4 regions of the Aurantivibrio infirmus genome follow, and region 1 is predicted to be linked to each of the others. Evidence: predicted binding sites of a transcription regulator. Region 1 holds the regulator's gene; each other region holds the start of a gene.
What was found. The regulator FliA, encoded in region 1, starts transcription of late flagellar genes. The targets are predictions, from matches to a motif close to TAAAGTTATNNNNNNNNCGGCCGATANCC.
Positions count from the first base shown of each region.

Region 2: a site for FliA is predicted at 1,793-1,821, ahead of flgM (flagellar biosynthesis anti-sigma factor FlgM). Genes of this name have one in related genera too.
Region 3: a site for FliA is predicted at 1,942-1,970, ahead of fliS (flagellar export chaperone FliS). Genes of this name have one in related genera too.
Region 4: a site for FliA is predicted at 2,441-2,469, ahead of fliK (flagellar hook-length control protein FliK). Genes of this name have one in related genera too.

Region 1 is NZ_BAAFSK010000003.1:552,717-556,758, forward strand. Features, by position in the region: gene ACYUCY_RS09210 (chemotaxis protein CheA) at 1-280, opposite strand, end outside; gene ACYUCY_RS09215 (protein phosphatase CheZ) at 290-1,171, opposite strand; gene cheY (chemotaxis response regulator CheY) at 1,192-1,581, opposite strand; gene ACYUCY_RS09225 (RNA polymerase sigma factor FliA) at 1,712-2,455, opposite strand; gene ACYUCY_RS09230 (MinD/ParA family ATP-binding protein) at 2,461-3,294, opposite strand; gene ACYUCY_RS09235 (flagellar biosynthesis protein FlhF) at 3,522-4,042, opposite strand, start outside.
Region 2 is NZ_BAAFSK010000004.1:149,241-153,282, reverse strand. Features, by position in the region: gene ACYUCY_RS10135 (TIGR04282 family arsenosugar biosynthesis glycosyltransferase) at 1-43, shown strand, start outside; gene ACYUCY_RS10130 (flagellar brake protein) at 44-817, opposite strand; gene ACYUCY_RS10125 (flagella synthesis protein FlgN) at 841-1,344, opposite strand; gene flgM (flagellar biosynthesis anti-sigma factor FlgM) at 1,416-1,736, opposite strand; gene flgA (flagellar basal body P-ring formation chaperone FlgA) at 1,860-2,579, opposite strand; gene ACYUCY_RS10110 (chemotaxis protein CheV) at 2,856-3,803, shown strand; gene ACYUCY_RS10105 (CheR family methyltransferase) at 3,822-4,042, shown strand, end outside.
Region 3 is NZ_BAAFSK010000004.1:118,008-122,049, reverse strand. Features, by position in the region: gene ACYUCY_RS09990 (motility associated factor glycosyltransferase family protein) at 1-1,771, opposite strand, end outside; gene fliS (flagellar export chaperone FliS) at 2,032-2,430, shown strand; gene ACYUCY_RS09980 (hypothetical protein) at 2,423-2,719, shown strand; gene ACYUCY_RS09975 (sigma-54 dependent transcriptional regulator) at 3,181-4,042, shown strand, end outside.
Region 4 is NZ_BAAFSK010000008.1:156,091-160,132, reverse strand. Features, by position in the region: gene ccmD (heme exporter protein CcmD) at 1-172, opposite strand, end outside; gene ccmC (heme ABC transporter permease CcmC) at 242-988, opposite strand; gene ccmB (heme exporter protein CcmB) at 999-1,739, opposite strand; gene ccmA (cytochrome c biogenesis heme-transporting ATPase CcmA) at 1,736-2,386, opposite strand; gene fliK (flagellar hook-length control protein FliK) at 2,607-4,042, shown strand, end outside.

The sequences.
Region 1 (4,042 bases):
TCAGGACGACATCCATCAAGTTTGTAGTGACTTTACGCTTGCCCGTTCGGAGAACATCAAACAAGTTTTCGGTAACATGACAAATTTCAACCATGGTATCGAATTGTAAAAACCCGGCTCCGCCTTTAACAGTATGAAATCCGCGAAAAATAGCGTTGAGTAACTCAACGTCATCTGGTCGTTGCTCTAAGTCAACTAATTGTTCCGACAATAACTCAAGAATTTCGCCAACTTCTAGCAAAAAATCCTGGAGTATCTCTTCGTCGTCAGAAAAGCTCATGATTATCCTTTAAAAACCTAAGCTCGACAAAAGCTCGTCTACTTCATCCTGCCCCGAGACCACATCAGAATGTTTTCCGGGATGAATTTGCGGACCAAAACCTTCATTTAAATTACCGCGAATTTTCGATTTACTACCTTCAATATTTAATGAGTCCTCACCTTTTTTGGCATTTACCTCATTAGAACATTGTCCAGAATCTACCAAAAGTTGCCCTTTATTTTCCTCATTCGGATGAAGACCAGCGACTAACTCCACATGACTCGCCATAGTCACCAAATTCACTAGGTTATCCTCAAGCTCTTTTACCAAAGCAATCACACGCTTCAGCACCTGTCCTGATAAGTCTTGAAAGCCCTGTTCCATAACGATATTTTGCATATTGGTATTTAATTGCTTTGAGCCCGCACAGAGATCTTGTAAAAAACCATCGACTCTGCCAAACAATTCGACGAAATCTTTTTTGTTCATCTCGCGCCTGCGAATTCGCGACCATTCGGACAGCAAAACTTCGGCCTCTTCACCCAGCGTGGCCGCAATTGGTGCAGACTCTTCAACCATATCCATGGTTCGATTCGCTGCCTTTTCCGTCATATCCATCACGTAACTAAGTCGATCAGATGCATCCTTAATTTCTGAAGGTTTATTTTGTGGGAATTCAATTTTTAAATTCCCATCGACATTGAAATCAACAATCGCGCTATGCAATCCTCGCGTTAATTGCCCAACGGCGATATAAACATGTTCATCTCGCCCCTGAATCAGCTTGTTGATGGTCATTGCCGCTTCGTGATGTAAATCATTTTGCAGCAATTCGATAATATGTTCTGAGCAATCTTTCAGCGCGTTTGCTAAACCCAAGTCACCCATATTTTTTACACGTATACCCATTTTTATAATCCGAAACAGCTTTAGGTCGCTTCAATTCTTTCGAAAATTTTGTCAATTTTTTCCTTTAGGGTTTGTGCGGTGAAAGGTTTAACAACATAGCCGTTAACACCCGCTTGCGCTGCTTCAACTATTTGATCTCGCTTCGCTTCCGCCGTTACCATCAAGGTTGGTAACGATGCCAGCGAACTATCTGAACGGATTTTTTTCAGTAAATCGATGCCCGACATGCCAGGCATATTCCAATCGGTGACTAGAAAATCATAATCTCCGTCTTTCAGAAGCGGCAAGGCGGAAGTACCATCATCTGCCTCATGGGTATTATTAAAACCCAAGTCACGTAGCAAATTTTTAATTATCCTCCGCATTGTCGAAAAATCATCGACAATTAGGATTTTCATGTTCTTGTCCAAAACTTCCTCCATCTTGCCTGACATGGGTGAATGTGTAACATGTTCAAGCAGATCAAACCTATTATCAAAAATTACTACCGTGTTTTTTTACCATTCGCTATTTACCGAAGCCAAGTAAATTTCGCATACCTTAAATCGTTACTTGCCAATCAATCAGTCGGGCACGCAAACGACTTGCCGCTTGACTATGGATTTGGCTAACGCGAGATTCACTAACGCCTATCACCTCGCCTATCTCTTTTAAATTGAGTTCCTCATCATAATAAAGCGCCAGAACGAGTCTCTCTCGCTCGGGTAATTGAGAGATTGCTTGCGCCAGTGACTCTTTCAAGGATTGTTTCTGCACACCTTCAAAGGGACTAATTAAAGGCTCACTTAAATGGTTATAGTCCACTTCTCCATTTTCTTCATTGTATGTTTCTTCAAAACTATACAATTTGCTGGAGGCGCTATCTTGCAACATCGCGTAGTAGTCTTCTAAAGACAGCTCTAATTCTTCCGCAATTTGCTGATCACTGGCATCGCGGCCAGTACGAGCCTCAATGCGACTGATAGCCTCAGACATTTTTCGACCATTTCGATGTACCGATCGAGGCACCCAATCCCCGCGACGCATTTCATCAACAATCGCCCCGCGTATGCGTATTCCAGCATAGGTTTCAAAACTCGCGCCTTTACTCGCATCATATTTTTTTGCTGCTTCCAGTAGACCAATCATCCCCGCCTGAATCAGATCATCAACTTGAACACACGGCGGCATCCTCATCATCATATGGTGGGAAATACGTTTCACTAGGGATGCATATTCTTCTACATTGATCTCGCTTTGTTGAACAGCGGATTTATTGTAGATGTCTACGCTGTCGGCACCCATCATCATCAAAAGCTCGCACTCGCAGCAGGTTGCTGTAATAAATTTTCAACAAAGAACTCTAGATGACCACTCGGAGATTGTGGGACTGGCCATTCAATAACTTTTTGTGCGATCGATCGAATCGATTGCGAAGCTCGGCAACGGGGAGAAAACTCCAATAAAGGTTTTTGTTTTTGAACCGCTAGGCGAACATTCTCATCAAAGGGAATATGTCCTACATAATCCAAGCTGACATCAAGATAGGATTCACACACTTGATTTAACTTGCGAAACAACTGACTACCTTCTTGCGCGCTGCGAGTCATATTCGCTACCACGCGAATTCTAAACATACCTTGCTCTTTATTGAGTAATTTAATTAAGGCATAAGCGTCTGTTATCGAAGAAGGCTCATCACATACGACAACGATTACTTCGTGACTTGCTCTGACAAAATTAATAACGGAATCGGAAATTCCAGCGGCGGTATCAACGATCATAATATCCAGTTGATCGCTTAGCTCAGTAAAGCCGTTGATTAAAGCGGCCTGCTCATGCGCGTTCAATCCCGCCATTCGTGCTACGCCGGATGACGCTGGTACGATACGAATACCACCAGGGCCGTTAACCATAACTTCACGCATTGTGGCTTCGCCAGAGATAACGTCAGCCAAAGTTTTTTTAGGCTTTAAGCCCAAAAGAATATCGACATTGGCTAAACCAAGGTCAGCATCAAATAGCAACACTCGGCGTTGTTGCTCGGCTAATGCCATGCTCAAATTAACGGACAAATTTGTTTTGCCGACGCCGCCTTTGCCACCCGTTACTGCGATGACCTGTATTGGTCGAGAGTGGTTCACTGATAACTCCTCTGCTTATTCAAATTCTAAATTTCAGTTCTAATGAAAAGACCTGAAGCGTAATACTGTTATTTTTAGCGCAATCGCCTTGTGAATGACCAAAATCAAAGGACCCTACTGTTCAACCAAAAGAAAAATAACCACCCTTTTTTTGAGTATAGACTGAATCCCTATTTCATCTTTATACCTACACCAATAAACCCAGCTATTTGGTTATTTACAGAGCCTTAGTTATAAGCAAATCGTTGGGGTCCAGTATTATCTCGCTTTGCCGGTTTGTTCGACGTAGGACCGTGCTTGTTTTCGCCGGAATCTTGGTTTGCTTTTTTAAACAACGACACAGCGAAGGTAATTAAGTTATGCGAACGCGCGACGCCAATATGACGAGTAAAATCGCGACCATCGGTATAGTAGGAAACTGGAATTTTTTCGTGCATCACAACACCTAGGGTTTCCCCCAGAGAAATTGTTTCGTCGAGCTTAGTGAGAATGCAGCCAGATAAACCTACATTTTTATAGGCGTGTACAGAAGCTTTCAACACTTGAGTTTGCGCATTGCTCGCCATCACTAAATAATTTTTAAGGTGGGAAAATCCACGGAGTTTTGCGAGCTGCTGCTTCAACTCAGCATCCCCTTGCCGCAAGCCCGCGGTATCGATGAGAACCAACTTGTAATCACAACAATCGAGCATCACTTGGGAGAGCGTATTCGTTTCGTTAACGTGGTGAACTTCAATGCCAAGAATTT
Region 2 (4,042 bases), on a different contig from region 1:
GCCAGAGGAGCTAAGAGCGTTTAGCGCTTTCGGAAAAAACTAACTACTTAAACCCGTCTTTTAATGTTTCTGTTCTACGAAGTTTTTGCTGCAATTGTAATACGCACTTTGTTATCAGGCGTTCATTTTTATCTGATAAGTCAGTAAATATTATGCCGCATCGAACCAGAGGATTTTTATTCACTTTGCGGGCGTTCATAATTTCAATCGAGCAATTTATGTTGAGCATCTCCGGAATTTCAATCGAGCAATTTTTGATTGTCATCCCTTTCTTTAGGGTCGCCTTTTTATCAATCGAAAATTCACAACCGAAGCCAGTATTTGAAAGGTCTAGAAGTCTGCCGGAAATAGGCGCGTCGGAATCGGGTAAGGTGTAGGAAATTTTGGCACCTAAGATTCTCGGTACCAAGGTTCTAAATGACTGGCGTCGTTGCTGATAGGTAATCGTCCTGGGGAAATGCAATGCAATTCCTTTGTTGCCAGCTAGGATACTTGGAATCGCTGCTTCAGTTTGTGTGTCGATTTGACAGCCGCTTAATATAGCCGGTACGCCATTACACAAACCAATAATAGAAAACTCATGATTCTGAAATAATAAATGGTTCCCATCAGACGGGTGTAGTTTATCAATATGAAAGACCCCACGCTTAGGATCACATGAGACAATAATTGAGGTATACAGTTTTTCTAAGCGTTGAAATTCGACGCTAAGTAAAGAGTGTTCGCTTTGCATTGCTCTAACAATTCGATAGATGTCTGCATCTTCGTGAAAGGTTGTAACGAGTTCGTCAGAGCTCAGGTCATCAGTATTTTTCATGAAAGGCAAGCGGCGAAGAGAATCTAAGCTTTGACGACTGTATGAGAGGCGTTGTGCGAATCTGTTGATCCAGCGTTATTGTACAGGCTGGGTGGATCCATTTGGCCGCGTAAAGTATTTAGTAATCGGCCTAATGTTTGTTTGCCTCGCGCTACCATTTTTCCGTTGACATTATTTAAATGCTGACATTGTTGAAGATTGGCAATGAGCAGCTCCGCCGATTTATTTAATTCGTCGTCGTTTATCTGCTGAATGAGCTGTTGCCAGTTGTCTTCATTCGGTGCCAGCTTGAGTAGAGTCAATAGAGAAAATCGGTGTTGGCAATTGTCCTCGATGGCATCGAGAAGATTATTTTTCGCTTCAACGATATCGTTTAATTCAGTGGTTTTTCTTTTTATCAAGGTGTCGCGCTCATTGCCAAGTAAAACAATGAGCTTTGCACTGCTTGCTAAATCTTCTTGAACTAAATTTTTGATCTGAATGAGGTGCTGTGCAGAGAGAGTTAGTGATGATACATCTGAGTTCATAATACCCGCCTTAAAATGTGACAGCTGCCTGCAATCTGAGTCAGCAAGCCGTTAAATTTCTAGGCGTAAATTTATTTGCCTAGTAGTTCTTCTTGCTGCAACAAGCGTTCCGCAATTCGTTCGACATTGATTTCAAAGCTGCCATTCGCTATCGCTCGTTTAATTTCTGCAACACGAGAACCGTCGATATCCGCAGAAGCACGTATTCTGGCTTCCAGACTTTTTAAGGTCTGAGCTTCGGGGCTCAAATCAACCTTGTCTTGCTCGGCCGCGTTTGATTCGGTTTTTACTTTGCTCTGCTGGCTAGAACGCGCATCGATTTGACTCGCCGCTTTATTGCGAGGGTTGTCGGATCCAGCCGCAGGGACTCTGTTGTTGGGATCAATGTTCATGACTAGTATTCCTAAACTTTCATCTGCTTAAGTTGCCTTAAATTAACTCTCAACAGTGCTATCGGCCACTGATTAGGTAACTTTAGCCCTAATTTACAAATTATTAAGGTTAATTTGGGGCGTTCAAAGGATTGCCTGAACACGACCTTCCGCTAATACCTCTACCATGACCGTTCGTTGTGATTGCTCATTCTTAATTCGAATTTGTTGTCCTACTTTGCCATCACTTAAGGCAATACCTTGGCTTGATACACTGATACCACGGCTATGGGCTTCGATGACAACGGCATCTCCGCGTTTGATGACTTTTGGCGCGCTTAGGCTAGCTTGGCGTATTGGCTGACCGCGCACTGTCGGTCTTGTTAACTCTTTGCCCAGGGTATCCGCAAGGTTTGTGACAAAACCATAGGCGAGGGTTGTCGTATCAACATCAATAATTTCCAGATCTGCTTCAGTTAAGCGTGTGCCTTTTGCGAGATTGTGTTTTGCAACAATAACGGGCAATTTCATTACGACTTTTGCTGAAACCAAAATCGCCCAAGGTTTACTACCTTCACACCGAGTGCGTACCGCTACATTACCGCCGTGATTTCCTGTATCTCGAAGGGTAAACGTCAAAGATTTGTCACAACGCTGTAACCGTAACCTGGAGTCTAGCCGAGAAACATTAATAGTGACGCTCTTGGCATCGCCATTGTTCTCGTAATAATGATTTTCGAGAAAAACGGTGACGGAATTGTAAATTTCACTTACATCTTCAAATTCAGAAGCAAAACTCTGCGGCGCGCCCGTAAACAATAAGGAAATTGCAAATAAGCTGCTGTAAATCTTACCCACTTTCATAATCTGGCCTATTCTTTACTTATAAGTGCCGCTAAAAACGACTAAATCGACGCAAAAACAATTGATTCGGAACGTATAGCGTCAGAATTTTTACTGTCATATAGGTCTCATAGCAAACTTTATGCCGGGTGTCAGTAATCCCGTACTTAGCCATAGCGAATTGCCGCTACAACGGGAAGTAAATAATTAGGTAGAGGATAGGTAGAAGGTAGTTGCCTGAAATGGCGATACCGAATATTACGGGCTAGTCTTAAAGTCTTATTTAAAGGAGCAGTCATGCCCAGTGTACTGGATAGTGTTAACTCGAGAACGCAACTCGTCGGTGAGAATCGATTGGAGTTATTGTTATTCAAGTTAGCGGGTGATCAAGCGTATGGCATTAATGTATTTAAAGTGAAGGAAGTATTGCAGTGTCCGAAATTATACGAACTTCCACAGCGGCACCCAGTGGTTCGAGGTGTGGCAAATATTCGCGGTAATACGGTATCTATTATCGATATGAATCACGCTATCGGTGGTGAGCCACAGGCAGATGTAAGCAAGTGTTTCGTCATCATTGCAGAATACAATCGCTCAACTCAGGGTTTTTTAGTGAGTTCCGTCGAGCATATCGTTAATCTCAATTGGGAGAACGTTCACCCGCCACCATCTTGTGCAGGTGAAGACAATTATTTAACAGCGATTACTCAGGCTGAAGACCGCCTAGTTGAAATTATCGACGTTGAAAAAATTCTTGCCGAAATTACGCCAATGCCGCAACTATCAAATACTGATCAAGAAAAAACGCTAGATGAAGGCAGTGATGTTAAACAACATGTATTAGTCGTGGATGATTCAGCGATTGCTCGCAAGCAGGTTGCCCGGGTCGCTGAGTCCTTAGGCTTTACGGTAACTGCGCTAAAGGATGGTCGCGAAGCGTTAAACTATCTATGTTGTCTGCTTGAAGAAGGCAAAAATCCGATTGAAGAATTATTGTTGGTTATCTCGGATATCGAAATGCCTGAAATGGATGGTTACACTTTTACTGCTTCAGTGAGAAACCATCCAGACCTTAAAGATCTACATATTATTTTGCATACTTCGTTGAGCGGTGTCTTTAATGAGGCAATGGTTAAAAAGGTAGGTGCTGATAATTTTGTCGCGAAGTTTTATCCAGATGATATTGCTAAATGTTTGCAGGAACGAATAGACGCTTGTAACGAGTCGGGCAAAAACAACGCTTAGTTTGTAAGGAAGTAGCGATTGCAAAATAACACTGAGATTCACGGGGAGGAACTGCACAACGATATTGAAATTTGTGCTGTATGTGATTTTTTGCAAGAAAATTTCGGTATAAGTATCGCTGAAAACAAATATTATCTGGTAAAAACAAAACTAAAACCCCTACTCTTGAAGTACGAACTTCGTACTTTCGGACAGCTGCTCAAACACCTGTCGTCAGGGAAAGTTACGAGTTTGCGCCA
Region 3 (4,042 bases), on a different contig from region 1:
TGCAGATTGTTAAGGAGTATTCGAAGGTCTTTAAGATCTCCTTCTCATTCTTCATTTTTTTCAGGCCCTTGCCGTGAAAATATTTCGCGAACAAGTTTTGGTTGAAGGCAAGTTTGTCGAAATTTCCGCTGTTAATCACTACATCGTCACATCGGATGGGTTCCGCGTTCGGAATCAATACGCCTTCACTGGTGTTGTAGCATTTAACGTCCGGATGCGTATTGAGTAATGACTGCATTGTTATACGCGAGTGGTTATAGACTGCTGTTGTGACAATTTGATCGCCAAAATTTCCGTCTACGGTGATATTTCCCTTTGCGTCATGTTTGTACAAATCTAATCCTTCTACGTGTTCATCTTTTACATCGTAATGGGCACTTAGGGATGAGTGATGTTTCTCACCGGCAGGAAAGCCCAAATCGGTTCCAACCAAATATATTTCCTTGAAGCCAAGTGCAGTGGCAAAGGCCAGACCGGTATTACTTACCGTGGGATTAGCCATCATTAAGTTGACGATGAATTCATCTTTGCCAACATACTGGCATAGGTAGTGGGTCCCTAAATCGTTACTCTTCATCCCGATTCCTTTACGCTTGAATAAACGTAAAGCGTCTGGGTGAACAGTATTAAGAGCTAACAAGATGATGTCTTCGCGATACTCTTCGTCGGTTGATGTTTCTATCCATTCGACTACAGGACGGGTGCGTTCCATTTCGATATGAAAGTCCGGTTTGATCCCCAATTTTCTTAGCGCCCCTAGTGCTGTACCACAGGAAAATATTACGGCGTCATCACCGTATTTTTCTAACATGGCTTTTGCTTTGTCGAGAGAGGGGCCATTCCCGACAATGATTGCTGGGCGATCGAGGAGTCGTTTATTAATTAGAGCGTGATCACGAAGAATAGGGTTCTCATTTCGATAGTTTTCAACCGTATGAGAAAGGCTAACTTGTTCGTCATCGAAATAACCTAGAGCCGTAAGCGCGGAGGGTAATTTGTTAAAAAACTCCTTCGACGTTTCCTTCATTTCGACGCTGCTTAAGTGCTCAAACAAGAATGGCTTAACTACATTGAATAGGCCAATTTGCCGCAGATGTTGCTGAAGCGAATCAAAACATTGTGAGGCGGTCTTGCCGACAAAATACTGTAAAGTGTGATTTTTTTGTTCGAAGTGCTGGTGAAGTTGTTGCCAATCTAAAGTGTGCAGGGAAGCAAAAAATATATCTTCGTGGGGTTCGAGGATAACCAAATGATGTATGTCTGTTTTTTCAAGAAGCTGAGTTATCTGATAGCCCAAGCCCAGCCCCATCATTAACAGAAAATTGGTGTCTTGCTGTAGTTTTCTGCCAACAACCACTTCTTCATTTTCTTGGATGTGGTTGATCAGTCGGTTCATGTTGAAAATATGTGCGTCATTTTCTTCATCGATCGCTTTAGTGGTTTTGGTATCGATGCGATAAAAACTGGGATCCTTTTCATACTGATCGACATAACGTTGGCTAAATTCACGTGGCTCACTGTTATACACGGGTTTGTCGTTAAGGTTATGATTGACTAAATTGACGTAGCCATCATCGGTATACATTAGTTTTAAGTTGGTCGGATTGTAGTTAAGAAAAAGCTCATAAACTTTTGGGTTTTTTTCTTTAAAAAAAACCATGTTCCTTTGAAACATGACCTCTAATTTCAGATTTTCTTGTTGCATTTCGACACGTCTAGCGATCACGTTCAATGCGTCGAGAGTTTCACTTGATGAGTTGTTCGTTTCCATAACCCTGCCTAATACTTGCCATCGTTAAAAGATTTCAGTGTCAAAATACTTTCTATCTATATAAAAGTTCTGGTAATCAAGACTAAGCAGCAATACTTGTGCCGATATTGGCTTTATCCCTACTCATATACGGTGATTAACCTTTTGTGTGTTCTTTTTGATTCGGAGATTAAAGTTGTCTCGCGAAACGCCGTTAACCTTTTTACACGAGAATTTGTTCATTAAATATAGTCATAAATAAGCCGCTTAAGGAAACCTCGATGAATATGAATAACCCCGCCCATGCTTATTCCTCAATGCAAGTTCACACTGGTGTTAGCAGCGCCTCGCCACATCGTTTAGTACAGATGTTATTTGAAGGCGCTTTGGAACGAATTGCTCAAGCAAAAGGTGCAATGTTGCAAAAACAGGTAGAACGTAAGGGTCAGCTTATCGGCAAAGCTGTCGATATTATTGGTGGTTTACAAGGGGCTTTAGAGGATAAAGGTGAAGGGAATCTAAGTGCAAATCTTGATGCACTTTACGAATATTCGATTAGACGTTTGTTGGAAGCAAATCGCCAGAATGACACAAGCTTGTTAGATGAAGTCAGTGGTTTGTTACACGAAGTTAAAGGTGCGTGGGACGCGATTGCCGACGAGGTAGCAGATCATGCCTAAGACTTTATTACGCGCCGTCGACGAGACGATGTCCGGCACTAGCGAGAAGTTTGATTCCTTGCGCTCGATTCGTTCAAGTATGCAAAGAGCCATCTTTGATAGTGACTGGGATGCTTTAATTCGCTTGGATCGAGTTTGCATGGGGTTGGTAAGGCAGACGCACGCCACTAGCTCCTCGCTGGTCTTACAAGAATTGATAGAAGTACGGTCTTTATATAAGAACATGATAGGCAATCTGCATCTTCAACTGCAGCGCAATGGCGAGCTGGAAAAAGGAATGCACAACTAATTATCTCTATTCTTAGTTCATAAGACGAAAAAACTATAGCTATCGACTTCGTTATAAATAGTTGGCGGCTATTACCACTTCAATAAAAACGCGACAGCAATATAAGTATAAAATTCATGTACTTTTAGTTGTTAGCCCTCAAATCTACGAATAACCTTTCGTTTCTCAGTTTAATCTCATTGTTTTCTAGTAGCACAGAAATGTTGCCCCGTGAATTTTATTTATGAATAAAAGTGGCGGTGTTTAGGCAGTTTGGTATTAGTGATCAACCAATTCCAATTTTCTGACGTCATTTATTTGACCGGGTTCGCAGCCTTGTCTACAACTTAAATTAGTCCAGTCGAGTTATTGACTTGGGCAGGTAGCTCGGGAGCTAAGCTGGCATTGAAAAATATTCTTAATGCAAAGTGATCGCAGTGAGTGAATTGGAAGTTTAACTCGTAGTCAGAAGGCCATTTTACATGTGGAAAGAAATTAAGGTTTTTGTAGTCGACGATGACCAGACCCGTCGTCATGATCTTAAAGTGGTGTTGGATTTTTTGGGGGAACCAGCGATAACCGCGAGCTGCCAAGATTGGCAACAGGTAGCCCAGAATGAGTGTGAGAATAGCAGCGAAATCGTTGCCATCATTCTTGGTGATTGTGGTAGTCACCAGCCGCTGAAATCTCGTCTTGAAAGTATTCGTCAATGGGATAATGGCTGCCCGGTAATTTTAACCGGAGAAGATCAAGTTGTTGATGAATCTTGGGATCCTTATTTAAAACACATGGTTATTGGCAAATTAGAATTGCCGCCAACTTATAGCGTCTTATTAGATACATTGCATCGTGCCGAACGCTATCGCGAAGCAATTGCCGCACAAGGTAAAAATGGCGGCAACAATCGCCCAGCACATTTATTTCGTTCACTCGTTGGTACCAGTAGAAAAGTACAAAACGTTCGCGAGATGATGGCCCAAGTCGCCGACAAAGATGTCAGCGTATTGATCACCGGTGAATCAGGAACCGGTAAAGAAGTTGTCGCGCGCAACTTACATCACAATTCGCCACGGAAAAAAGCGCCCTTTGTACCGGTGAATTGTGGTGCGATACCCGCCGAACTTTTGGAAAGCGAATTGTTTGGCCATGAAAAAGGCGCATTTACTGGCGCTATTAGCTCACGCGCGGGTCGTTTCGAATTGGCCGAAGGCGGCACTTTATTTCTAGATGAAATTGGTGATATGCCCTTGGCGATGCAAGTAAAAATATTACGTGTATTGCAAGAAAAAACCTATGAGCGGGTAGGGGGGACAAAAAGTTTTACCACGGATGTAAGAATTATTG
Region 4 (4,042 bases), on a different contig from region 1:
GATTCAATAACTGGATGCGTTTTAGCTTTGCGATAATTCTTTTCTTCCCAATCGTTGGCGCCATCGCTAGCAAAAACAACACTACGAAACTAACGCCATAACAAAGCCAAACATAAAAGCCATGATCACCCATGGCTAAAAAATCTTGTAAGGAATCAAATTGAAATTTCATTTTTAATCAATCTCTACGTGTAATATTTTTACTGTACTTGTTTTAATTACGCTTTCTTCAAACTGGACTCTAATTGCTTGCGCTAACAATTTCATTAACCCACTGTGTTTTTCGTTCCCGATGTAAAATTTCTACTCGCAAAGATTTAATTAATAACCAAACATAAAAAACATAAAAACCGGCAATCATAATCAACAGGGGGTAAAGCATCGAAGAATGCATTGACGATTCTGAAGTTAACTTTAAGGTTGCTGGTTGATGGAGTGAATTCCACCAATCTACAGACCAATAAATGATAGGGATGTTCACCATTCCTACCAGAGACAAAATGGTACTAAAGCGATCAGCCATCTTTTGGTTTTGGTAGCTATTTTGAATAGCAATAACGCCCAAATATAGAAACAGCAATATAAGCGTAGAAAGCACTCTCGGATCACGCCATTCCCACCAAGTCCCCCATGTGGGTCGCCCCCACACTGCGCCGGTAAACAAGGCCAAAAAAGCCAAGGTAGCACCAATAGGCGCAGCACATTTCACCACCATATCCGATAACTTCATTTTCCAAATCAGTCCAATCGCGCCGCCAATTGCCATCACGTAGTAACCGGCCATGGATAAGGCAGCCGTTGGTACATGTATATAAATCGCTCGGAAAGAATTCCCCTGCTTTGCATCCATCGGCGCAAAACCTAGCCCCCATATCACTCCTACCGCGATCAAGATAAAGGAAATAAATCCCAACCACGGTGTCCACTTAAGGCTTTTCTCATAAAACCATCGTGGTGAGCCCAGGCGATGAAACCATTGCCAAGCCATTCAAACTCTCCTAACCGTTAATACTAATTTTGATTGCGCTAGCAGTCGCTAACGGTGCAAGGCCCATCGAAAGAGCTGTAAAAGCACCCAAAATCGCTAACAAGCCACCAAAAGGTAAGCCCTGTATAGCGTTAGTAACCGCTCCGGTGCCGAAAATTAACACGGGTATATACATAGGCATGATGATGAGCGAGATTAACACGCCACCCTTACGTAACGCGACTGTTAGCCCGGCACCAATACCACCAATCATACTTAAAGTAATGGTGCCAATAAGCAGCGAAAGCACTAGAGGTAAATAGCCCTCTGCGGGCAAGGATAACCACATCCCCAAAAGTGGAGATAGCAAGGTTAGCGGTAGGCCTGTCGTTAACCAATGAATAAACACCTTGCCAAAAACAAGTAAATACAGCGGTTGAGGGCTGACAAGCAATTGCTCCAAAGTACCATCGTCGTAATCACTCCGGAACAGCGTATCCATCGACAACAAAGTGGCTAGTAGCGCCATAACCCAGATCATGCCTGGGGCCAAACGAGACAGAATGTCGGGGTCAGGGGTGACACCCAAAGGTATCAGGGCGATAGCGATTAAGAAGAAAATCAGCGGATTACACATTTCGCCAAGATGACGATAGGCAATGAGCAAATCTCTACGTACCGTGGCAGCAAAAGCGGAACTCAAACTCGGAGAAGTGTCCACTTCAGCTGATATCTGTTTATCAGAACTTGCGTATACAGGCGAAGCGCTCATTTACCCGCACCCATAAAGTCCAACAAATTCAGCAACTTAACCTGATCTATTCCGAGATCTTGATGAGTAGTAAGGATAATCACTCCTCCTCCCCTCACATGCTCTAACATTCTTGAGCGCAAACTTTCCACACCAGCGATATCAATAGCAGTAAAGGGTTCATCCAATATCCAAACAGGCGCTCGACTTAAGTAAAGTCGAGCCAGAGCAACTCTCCGCATCTGCCCTGCAGATAGTGTGTAGCAAGGGACATCTTCGTATCCTTGCAATGAAACGGACGCTAAGGCATCTCTGATAACTGCAGGTTTGGAGCCACTAACAATGCCGCCTGACATACCGATAAACCAATCGAGGTTTTCGGTCGGCGTTAGCGAGCGCTTTACTGCAGGTAAATGGCCAATAAAGAGAAGATTATTGCGAAAATCGAAGAGCACGGTTTGGAGGTTCTGATTCTTCCAGCTGATACTTCCTTCGTAATCAGATGAAATTCCAGTGAGAATTTTTAATAAGCTCGTTTTTCCAGAGCCATTGGGGCCCTGTACCTGGATTATATCGCCAGCCTCTATCTCGATACTGAGATCACTAAACAGCTGTCTGTCGCCCCTCTCGCAGCTGACATTTTCTAATTTAAGCGCCAAATTGTTCAAAAATTATTCCGCTTCCAATATCAACATTAAATGGAGAAAAGCATAGACACTGATCAAAGTAATCAAGGCTGTGGCCGTTATAGTAAATAACGGGCGATTATACAGAGACCAGAGTGCTAAGTTCACCACCAAAGTCGCGAAAAGACATGTAAATTCAAGGCCTAAAGTTAATCGGTTTGGAATCCAGCCAAGTGGCAGGCTAAAAAATACACTTGCGCCTATGGCACCCATCATTGCTCAAAGGCGTGAGGTCAACAAACCAGCAAAACTGCAAAAATTCTCGAATCTGCAAGACTACTTAGTTATTCACTTTCCTGGGATTACGACTTCAAAAGACATGGCCATTGACCCTCCCTCCTCAACCTTCCCCCAGCCCAGTAAATTATTAAGCTCCCAGCGGGACGCTCAGCTCGCTAGCTTGAAGGTTGAAGCAGGAATTCGTATCCAAGGCACAGTGGATGCGTTAATCAAGCAAGTTGCACCGCTGACCTCGCATCAACGCAAAATTATATTCAATACCGAAGGCCCTAATAGCAATGGGCGACCCAACACAGAAGCGAAGCTTTTCAGCAACAACCCTATAAATAACAAGTCTACAAATAACAACCCTATAAACAACGATTTTATAAGCACCGATCTTAAAACTTTAGCGACCACAACTAAGTTGTATTTGGCTGAACTCGAATTAAAAAACATTCGACAGCTCGTGATAACAAACAAAGCATTAAAAGCAGGCGAATTTGTCAGCGTTAAACGAGCGGCTAACAATCATTTGCAGATTGTCGACAAAGCTGCGCACAACAATCTAACGAAAGAGTTAAATAAGCCCCGTAGTTCGCAGAATAAAGACATCGAGCTAAAAGATTTTTTTACGCAAAAACAAATTGGCAATATTGTCGGCTCGCTTAGGGAAGCACTACCCAAACAGTCCTCTTCGAGTCAACTTATCGAGTTAGCCAAAACATTGAATGCTCAACCCAAATCCGTTCTAGACAAATTATTCAACAGTCAGCAAAAAAGTATTTTAGCAGAGCTGGGTCGTTTAGCACGAACACCTACTGAACTCAAAAACCCTCAGACATTAAAACAGGCGATCAATAATAGCGGCGTTTTTTTAGAGAACAAAATTAATCAGAAAGTTATCTCAAGCCCTTTGCTAAACGAAAAAAATTTAATCCCCGCGACCAGGAAAAATGAGACCTCCGGTTTTACCTCTACCAATTCTTTAAAATCGAATAACACACTGATAAAGCCTTTTGGTTTAGATCCAGAGAATAATAGAGGTCAAAATAAATCTCACATACATTCGAATCGACAACCAGGTGTCGAGAACAATCCTTTGAGAAAAAATGTACAGCCCAACCAAATAGACCGCGTTATTAAACACAAAAACATTATTCATAAAAATACGCAGGTCAACATATCTGTCGACGTCTCCAGAATAACCACCAACAACAAACATACCCACGTTGAAAAGTTACCGTCAAGTCCGCAATCAATTCCCCAGCAAAAAAATATAAACGAAGATATAAAAGGTTTGTCATTATTGGCAAAGGAGATTTTTTCCGGCTTACCAATTACATTAGATAACGCGACACTAAAAAATCATAGCCAAATCATTAGCGCCGCCAACAGTTCAAGTCTAGAAAAGATGCT